2 regions of the Terribacillus sp. JSM ZJ617 genome follow, and region 2 is predicted to be linked to the other one. Evidence: predicted binding sites of a transcription regulator. Region 2 holds the regulator's gene; the other holds the start of a gene.
What was found. Region 2 encodes LexA, which represses DNA repair genes until DNA is damaged. Its sites were predicted from a motif close to CGAACATATGTTCG; they were not measured.

Region 1: a site for LexA is predicted at 1,475-1,488, ahead of addB (helicase-exonuclease AddAB subunit AddB). Genes of this name have one in related genera too.

What each region holds. Positions count from the first base shown of each region.
Region 1 covers NZ_JBISEQ010000003.1:175,408-179,842, forward strand. The annotation lists gene ACH6C1_RS12375 (TVP38/TMEM64 family protein) at 190-837, shown strand; gene lepB (signal peptidase I) at 892-1,434, shown strand; gene addB (helicase-exonuclease AddAB subunit AddB) at 1,563-4,435, shown strand, end outside.
Region 2 covers NZ_JBISEQ010000002.1:290,583-295,017, forward strand. The annotation lists gene ACH6C1_RS07705 (TetR/AcrR family transcriptional regulator) at 1-493, opposite strand, end outside; gene ACH6C1_RS07710 (SDR family oxidoreductase) at 637-1,395, shown strand; gene ACH6C1_RS07715 (DUF2188 domain-containing protein) at 1,495-1,716, opposite strand; gene ACH6C1_RS07720 (hypothetical protein) at 1,897-2,277, shown strand; gene lexA (transcriptional repressor LexA) at 2,567-3,196, opposite strand; gene ACH6C1_RS07730 (YneB family resolvase-like protein) at 3,481-4,140, shown strand; gene ACH6C1_RS07735 (DUF896 domain-containing protein) at 4,183-4,407, shown strand.

The DNA of each region.
Region 1 (4,435 bases), on a different contig from region 2:
CTAGTACGAACGTATGTTCTAGTATACCCTATTGTATGCAAAGTGAAAACAGGATATTACAGGTAATTTTCAAAAAAATACTAACCAAATGCAGGAAAAGAAGGGATAATCCTGTCAGACTTTGCATGCTTGGGCTTTTCGTTTAGAATAGTAAAAAGATGTTTTTGCTGGGAATAGGAGAATGGTTAGATGGTCTTAGGCTTTGGATGGAACGATTTGATGGAAATGTTCCGCAATGGAACATGGGACGATTATGTGAAGTCCCTGCTTGATCGATATGAGAATCTGGGTCCTATACCCGGCATTTTGCTTCCTTACTTGGAAGCTTTCCTGCCGTTTCTGCCGCTTGTTGTCTTCGTACTGACGAACACTGTGGCGTACGGCCTGCTATGGGGCTTCCTATATTCGTGGATTGGTACGTCGCTTGGAGCAATCACTGTGTTCTGGCTGATACGGCGGTACCGACATACACGTATAATCAATTGGCTGCGGCATAACAAACAAGTAAAGCGAATAACTGAATGGCTGGATCGTCATGGTTTTGGTCCATTATTCATTCTTTTATGCTTTCCATTTTCGCCCTCGGCTATCATCAATGTGGTCGCAGGATTATCGAGAATCAGTGTGCAGCAATTCGCTTTGGCGGTATTTCTCGGGAAAGCGCTGATGATCTTCTCTATTGCATACGTCGGTGAAAGTTTGACTTCCTTTGCAGAAAATCCGATTAAGACGGTGGTTGTAGCTGTTGCAATCATCCTATTCTGGACGGTAGGTAAATACGTAGAAGGAAGATTGAAGAAGAAGAACGGAAAGCAGGAGCAGTCACATAAGGATTAAAGCTATTCAAGCCGGGGTAAAGTGTTGCAAAACACTTACACCGGGGGAAGGCGCATGAAAAAGAAAAAACGTTGGAAGTTTTTCTTCTTGTTTGCCGGCATCGTGCTTTTGATCTTCTGTTCCAGAGAATTAATCTTTGCGGATTATCGAGTGGAAGGGGAGTCAATGGAGCCGACCTTGCAGGACGGTAACTTCCTGATGGTGAACAAGTTCATGAACGACGCAGATAGTATCCAGCGTTTTGATGTCATCGTTTTTCACGCAACAGAGGATGAGGATTATGTGAAACGTGTCATTGGAATGCCAGGGGATGCAGTGGAAGTTAGAAATGACAGACTGTTTGTAAACGGTGAATACAGACCGGAGCATTATCTGGAAACGTATAAGGATGATGTCGATGGTCAGCTGACGTATGATTTCACGTTGAAAGACGTTACCGGGAGAACGACAGTGCCCGAAGGAATGCTGTTCGTAATGGGTGATAATCGAAGGGACAGCCTTGATAGCCGCTCTTTTGGCTTCATCCCGATTGAACAAGTTGTCGGGAAGGTGGATGCCCAATTCTGGCCAATGTCCGCATCTGGACTTGGAGTTTAGCTCCTTATCTTTGATAAGGGGCTTTTCCAGTATATACAAGCGAACAAACGTGCGCATCTGTTTTCCCTAAACCCGTGTAACATGATAGAATAAGATTACTAGTTTGGAAGACAGGAGTGGAGCTTAAAATGGGTGTACGTTTTATCATCGGCCGGTCTGGAGCGGGAAAAAGCCGTGCATGTCTCGATGAGATTGCAGCTAAATTAAAAAGTGATCCAATGGGTTCGAATATATTTTATCTGGTTCCGGACCAGATGACCTTTCAGCAGGAGCAAGCGCTGATCAGGCAAACCGGTGTAGAAGGAAGTATCCGTGCACAGGTATACAGTCTGTCGCGGCTGGCTTGGTATATCCTGCAGGAGACAGGCGGTGCGACCAAGCAGTTCATTACCTCAACAGGTGTTCAGATGATGCTCCGGAAGATTACCGAGGAACGTAAATCTGACTGGAATGTCTTTCAGAAAGCGATCGAGAAGAACGGCTTTATGGGGCAGCTGGAAAGCATGATCACAGAGCTGAAGCGCTATCGTGTTACGCCAGAGCTTCTTCATGCTCAAATCCGGGAAATGGAGCAGTTTCAACAGCAGCATTCCCCTGAAGTTACACTTCGGGATAAGCTGGAGGATATCAGCTATATTTACGATCGCTTGACCGCGCTTTTACGGGATAAGTATATTGACAGCGAGGATCAGCTGCAAATGCTTGCGTCTAAAATACCATTGTCGCATTCTGTTAAAGGATCGGAGATTTACCTGGACGGGTTTCACCAGTTCACGCCGCAGGAGCTGGAGGTAATCGGTGCACTGATGACAGAAGCCGATCAAGTAACAGTGACACTTACATTGGACGGTGCAAACCGTCAGGATGTTGACGAGCTGGATTTGTTTGCGCGCACACATGATACATTCCTTCAGATTAAACAGACGGCGCAAGAAAGGAATGTGCCGATCACTTCAATCGAGCAGCTCAATCCTGCCGATGGGCGCTTTGGGCATAACCCAGCTTTCCTTCATTTAGAGAAGCACTTGGAGACACGTCCAGCTCCAATGTTGAAGCAGGAAGTACCAATCACCTTGGCGCAGGCAGTCCACCCAAGAGCGGAGGTCGAAGGTGCCGCGCAGGAGATTGTTAAGCTTGTACGGGAGAAAGGTTACCGTTATCAGGATATTGCTTTGCTTCTCAGACAGGCGGATGTATATCATGAGCTGATCGAAACAGTATTTGCGGATTATCATATTCCTGTTTTCATTGACCAGAAAAAGCCGATGATTCATCACCCGCTGCTGGAACTGATTCGATCAGGGATGGAAGTCGTTGATGGTAATTGGCGATATGAAGCTGTTTTCCGCGTATTGAAGACAGGTTTCATCCCATCGACTGATGAAGTTTATCCACTGACAGAAGAAGCAATTGATGAATTAGAGAACTATTGTCTTGAGTATGGTATTCGTTCCAGGGATCGCTGGCTGCAGAAAGAAGACTGGATTTTCCAGCGGTTCCGCGGATTTGATACAACACGGCAAACTGATAAGGAATTGGAAACCCAGAAACGGATCAATCATTATCGCCGTCAAGTTGCGGATGCGATGAAGAAATTTGATCGAAAGCTGCGGGAAGGTAAGACATTCCGTGAGCGCTCGATTGCTGTTTACAATTGGCTGGAACAGCTGCAAGTACCGCAGCGCCTTGAGGGAATGCAAGTTATTTTCGACGATCGTGGTGAGCTGGAAAGAGCAAGAGAGCAGGACCAAGTGTGGGATAGTGTACTTCAGCTGTTGGATGAAGCAGTGGAGATTGTTGGGGACGAACGCGTTTCCTTTCAAGTTTTCCGTCACACAATGGAGACGGGTTTTGAATCGCTTGAATTCGCTCATATCCCGCCAAGCTTAGATCAAGTGATTGTCGGAACGATCGACCATAGTAAGGTAAGCGGACTGAAATGTGCTTTCCTGCTTGGTGTCAACGAAGGCGTATGGCCAATGAAACCGAAGCCCGATGGACTTATCAGCGAGGAGGACCGGGAAGTACTGGCCGTATACGGCTTACAGCTTGCGGCCGGAAGCAAGCGCCAGCTGCTGGATGAGAGCTTTTATATGTACCTTGCATTCACGGCAGCAAGTGAACAGCTTTGGGTAAGCTATCCAATCAGTGATCAAGAAGGAAAGGCGAAGATGGCTTCTTCACTCGTGCAGCGCATGAAAGATTTATTCGACTGGTGCTGTGACGAGCGCATGCTTCAGGATCCGGAGGACAGTCTGGATACGGCTCGTTTTGTTGCTACTATCGATCAGAGTCGTTCTGCTCTTACGACTCAGCTGGCCCGTAAAATGCGGGGTTATCCAGTTCATCCTGTCTGGGATAGTGTACTGAACTGGTTCATCAGCCATGAGAGCGAGGATGAGCTGACAGGGAGGATACTGCAAAGCCTCTTCTATCGGAATGAAACAGAGGATTTGGCGGAAGAGACAAAGGAGCAGCTTTTCCCGAAAAAGGTGAAAGCAAGTGTGTCACGCTTGGAAACCTACTACCGCTGTTCTTATCAGCATTTTGCTAAGTACAGTCTTGGGTTGGAAAACAGACGGACTTACAAGCTGGATGCGCCGGATATCGGACAGCTTTTCCATGAAGCATTGAAGCAGATTACAGATTGGGTACAGCTGGATGGCCGGAATTATGCGCAGCTTAACCGGGAAGATGCAACAGGATATGCGAAACGAGCGATGGGCAACCTCGCACCTGTACTGCAGAATCAGATTCTCCATAGCTCCAACAGGTTCAAGTATATCCAGCAAAAGCTTCAGGAAATTATCGCACGTGCTGCCTACACGCTGAGTGAACAGGCGCGGCAAAGCAAGTTCTCTCCAGTTGGGCTTGAGCTTGACTTCGGGGAAAATCAGACACTGCCGCCGATTGAGATCACGCTGCCAAATGGCTATGAAGTACAGCTCAGAGGACGTATCGACCGCGTCGACAAAGCAATCGATCAGGAAGATCTGTTTCT
Region 2 (4,435 bases):
AATCACGGCGGTACCACTCGATAATTAAACCTATGATTGAATTTGACATATAAGAGAATAAATAATCTTTTTCCTCGAGGTAAGCTGTATGTTTATCCTCGAAAAGGATTGAGCGTATTTCATCGAACAGCATGTAATAATACTCGGTAGATACTTCTTTTGATAAGATTATTTTATAAAACTCTTCATATTTTTTGACGTGATGGAAGATACGGACAGTTTTTGGGTCCAGTTTTTCTCTATCAATATATTCTTTATAGCGATATGGTTCATTATAGGATTTTCGTAGATCTATCATAATCTCTTCAAAAAGTTCCTTGAATACATCTCCAATTTCTTGATAATGAAAATAAAATGTCCCGCGATTAATATTGGCTTGTTTACAGAGTTCAGTTATTTTTATCTGAGTTAAAGGCTTCTTTTTTAGTAGGTTCGTTAATGACAAGTGTATATTCTGTTTTGTTTTTAAAACACGCAAATCATTTTTATTCAAAGAAGAATCCCCTTTTATTGAACACTTTTTTAAAATTTGTACCATATTGTACAATCTGATTAATTCTGCTGATTGAACACAGTTACAAATATATAATATTATTTTATCGAACAAATGTACAATAACTAAGGGGGACTTGTATTATGAGATTAAAAGATAAAGTAGCAATCGTAACAGGTGCGGCTTCAGGAATGGGGAAAGCAATAGCAGAACTTTACGCAAAAGAAGGGGCACAAGTAGTTGTATCTGACTTTAACTTTGAAGGGGCGCAAGCAGTTGCAGAGGCTATAAAGGAGAAGGGCGGCGCGGCAATTGCTAACCGTACAAACGTCGCAGAGTCAGCGGATTTGGAGCGGTTATTTGCAGAAACGAAAGAAGCATTTGGTAAATTAGATATTTTGGTTAACAATGCGGGTATTATGGACGGGATGGAACCGGTAGGAGAGATTACGGATGAGAAGTGGGATCGCGTCTTTGCTGTGAACACCACTGGTGTCATGAGGGCAATGCGTATTGCTACAAATATCTTCTTGGAACAAGGTCATGGTGTAATCGTCAATAATATATCAGCAGGCGGTTTGCGAGGAGCGCGTGCAGGAGCAGCATATACAGCTTCCAAGCATGCAGTAACTGGATTGACGAAAAATACGGCATATATGTACGCACACTCTGGTATCCGGTGTAATGGTATAGCCCCGGGTGGGGTCGAGACAAACATAAGTGCATCTATGACGAGTATCTCGGAATTTGGAGCCGGGCGTCAAATGACTGGTAATGAAACAATGCCGCGTGTAGGGAAACCAGCTGAAATCGCTCAACTTGCTCTTTTCTTAGGTTCTGATGAGTCAAGCTTCGTCAATGGGCAGGTCATAGCAGCAGACGCAGGATGGACTGCATACTAATAGAAAGCAGAAGATGTATAACAAAACCTGAAACTATTTCAGGTTTTGTTATTTATTTTAAGATTTTAAATGCCCTTTGCGTTCTATCCATGACTAAATTCAGCCCCTTGGCGGGAATGGATCATTTCCATAAGAATCACGTTCCCGAATTCTTCCGTCTCGTCCGTGAATGAAGTGTTCGCCTTCAGTCCGCTTAGCTAGTTCTTTCCCATAATCCATTGCTTCTTTCTGCTTGACAAAACGGCCTGAAGCACGCTTTGCCCCTTCTTTCTTAACTTGCCAACTGCCATTCCCGTCTGGGTTAGTGTGATAGTTTGACATTATTCCACCTCCAATAATTGGCTCATAAGGTCTATACCACATAATTGCTATATTAATGCAAGTTAGTATGGTTCAAGCAGTTCTCTAAGTTGTCACTTATTTGTGAAATAATGTACAAACTTTTCAGGAGATTGAAAAACGATATGTGGAATAATAGAACCATAACAAGGAGGAGATCAAATGCCAAAACTACGTGTTACGTTATTTCATGAAATATTGGAACAGTTAGAAGCAGACCAACTCCAAGGAACGAAAGCAAGAGAATACCGATGCGCTGTAGGAACATGCATACCATACGATGTCGTACATCACGCAGAAGTGCTGCTGCAGGAAGGGTTCATTTTAGGTGTTGTAACAAACTCTAAGGACTATAGAGATGTTTTTATTGACGATATCTTAGTAAAAGGACATGAGCTGTTAGCTTTGATGGGTAACCGGCGAATTCTGGATGGTGCCAAGCAGCTACTTGGGGAGACATACGAAAAAGTGACACCAGGTATCCTTCTCGAAGCATTGAAACTGGCAATAATGAAAAGCACAAAAGAGGAGCTTGCCGTATAGGCAAGCTCCTTATTCATACAATGTGTGTTTAGCGTTCTTTAAGATAATAATCATCCATACTATGTTGTTCTCTGCGGTAGCTTCTGGTATATCCACATTTACACGAATCAGTGACACTATCAATCTTATGACGGCCTCGCAACTTGCAGACAAGCTTGTAAAACAGCTTCACGATACCACCCGCTTTCTAACTTTTGGTAATAGAATAATCTAATATACCCAAAAAGTATGTCGAAAGCAGGCAGAAACTGTGTAAATTCTATGAAAAAAAAACCGGCCGAAGCCGATTTTATTGGATGGAGCGATATAAGCCTATTACTTTCCCTAAAATGCTGACATTATCCAAAATGATAGGATCCATCGTACTGTTTTCCGGTTGCAGTCGTATCTGATTTTCTTCTTTGAAGAAACGTTTCACAGTAGCTTCATTGTCCTCGGTCATCGCCACAACAATTTCTCCGTTCTGAGCCGTTTGCTGCTGTTTGACGATTACCATGTCTCCGTCAAGAATACCAGCTTCAATCATACTTTCCCCAACAATGACCAGAACGAATATATTATCATCCGGACCTACTAAATGGCTAGGAACAGGTACATATTCTTCTATATTCTCCACTGCAGTAATTGGAATACCAGCTGTTACCTTTCCGATAACGGGAGCATAGTTTGCCTCACCGCGGGGAATATCTGTCTGATCATCACTATCCAATGATAATACCTCGATGGCACGCGGCTTTGTCGGGTCACGGCGGATAAGACCTTTCTTCTCTAAACGGGAAAGGTGGCCGTGAACGGTAGAGCTTGATGCCAAGCCGACTGCTTCGCCGATTTCCCTGACGGATGGCGGGTACCCTTTATCGAGTACCTGCTCCTTTATGTATGCTAGAATCGCTTCCTGTCTTTTCGATAGTTTTATCATGTATCGAACACCCCGTGCATATATTTTTATTACATAGAGTATACCATGATAGATTGCAATATACAAACATCCGTTCGAAAAAAAGCCTTGACTAGAACCTATGTTCGTATATAATGGAATTAACAAAGAGAACGCACGTTCTTAAAACACGGAGGGGTCTACCATGTTCAAAAAACTAGCGAAATCAGATCTATTCTATTATGTGCTTTTCGGCTTCACGCTTTTCTTCTTATACTTTACACTTATAATGAGCGTCTAATTAGTCGAACTGAGAGGGTACATCAATGAAAGCAGTCATCTATTGCAGAGTAAGTACAGAAAAGGACGAGCAGGCAAGCTCGATTGAGCGCCAGCGCGAGGAGCTCATCAGTCTTGCTGCGTCCTCCGACATAGAGGTCATCGATATCATCGAAGAAAAGCAGAGCGGTTATGACATCGAACGGCCGGGGATTTTTCGCATGCTGGATTTGTTCACAGCGCGTGAAGCAGACTGTCTCCTCATTCAGGATGAGACAAGGTTGGGGCGAGGCAATACAAAGATTGCTTTGTTCCATCATCTTCAAAAGCTGGAGGTCAAGGTTTATACACTTAGCCAGCATGGCGAATTCCAGCTTTCGGAATCGGATGGTATGGTGCTCCAAATCGTTGGTATAGTCGAGGAGTATCAGCGGAAGATCCATAATATGAAGATCAAGCGGGGTATGAGAAGGGCAATCGAGGCAGGATATAATCCAAGCAAGAATCTGAGCAATCAGCAGGCTGCACCGGGCAGAGAGCGGATTGATTTTCCGATTCAAGAAGTGATCAGGCTGCGAAATAACAAGCTTACTTTCCAGGAAATCAGCTCTGTTCTGCGAGGTATGGGCTTTCATGTATCAAAGGCGACCGTACATAGAAGGTACCAGGAATATCTTTCGCTTGAATCGGAAGACGCTAGCGGGTAACATAGTGTGTATCAACTTTAATGCTTAAAGGAGCATATACACATGTTAAGTAAAGACAAATTAGCACGCCTCAATGCGTTAGCAAATAAAGCAAAGGCAGAAGGACTCAGCCTTAGCGAACAGAAAGAGCAAAAGGAACTAAGACAGGAATATCTGGGAAATGTACGTTCTTCATTCAAAAACCAGTTCAAGTCGATGACAGTTATGGATCGTGAAGGCAATGACGTAACACCAGAAAAAGTAAAAAAATTACGTGAAGAGGAATAAGAAGGGATGGCTGACTCTATGTACAGCC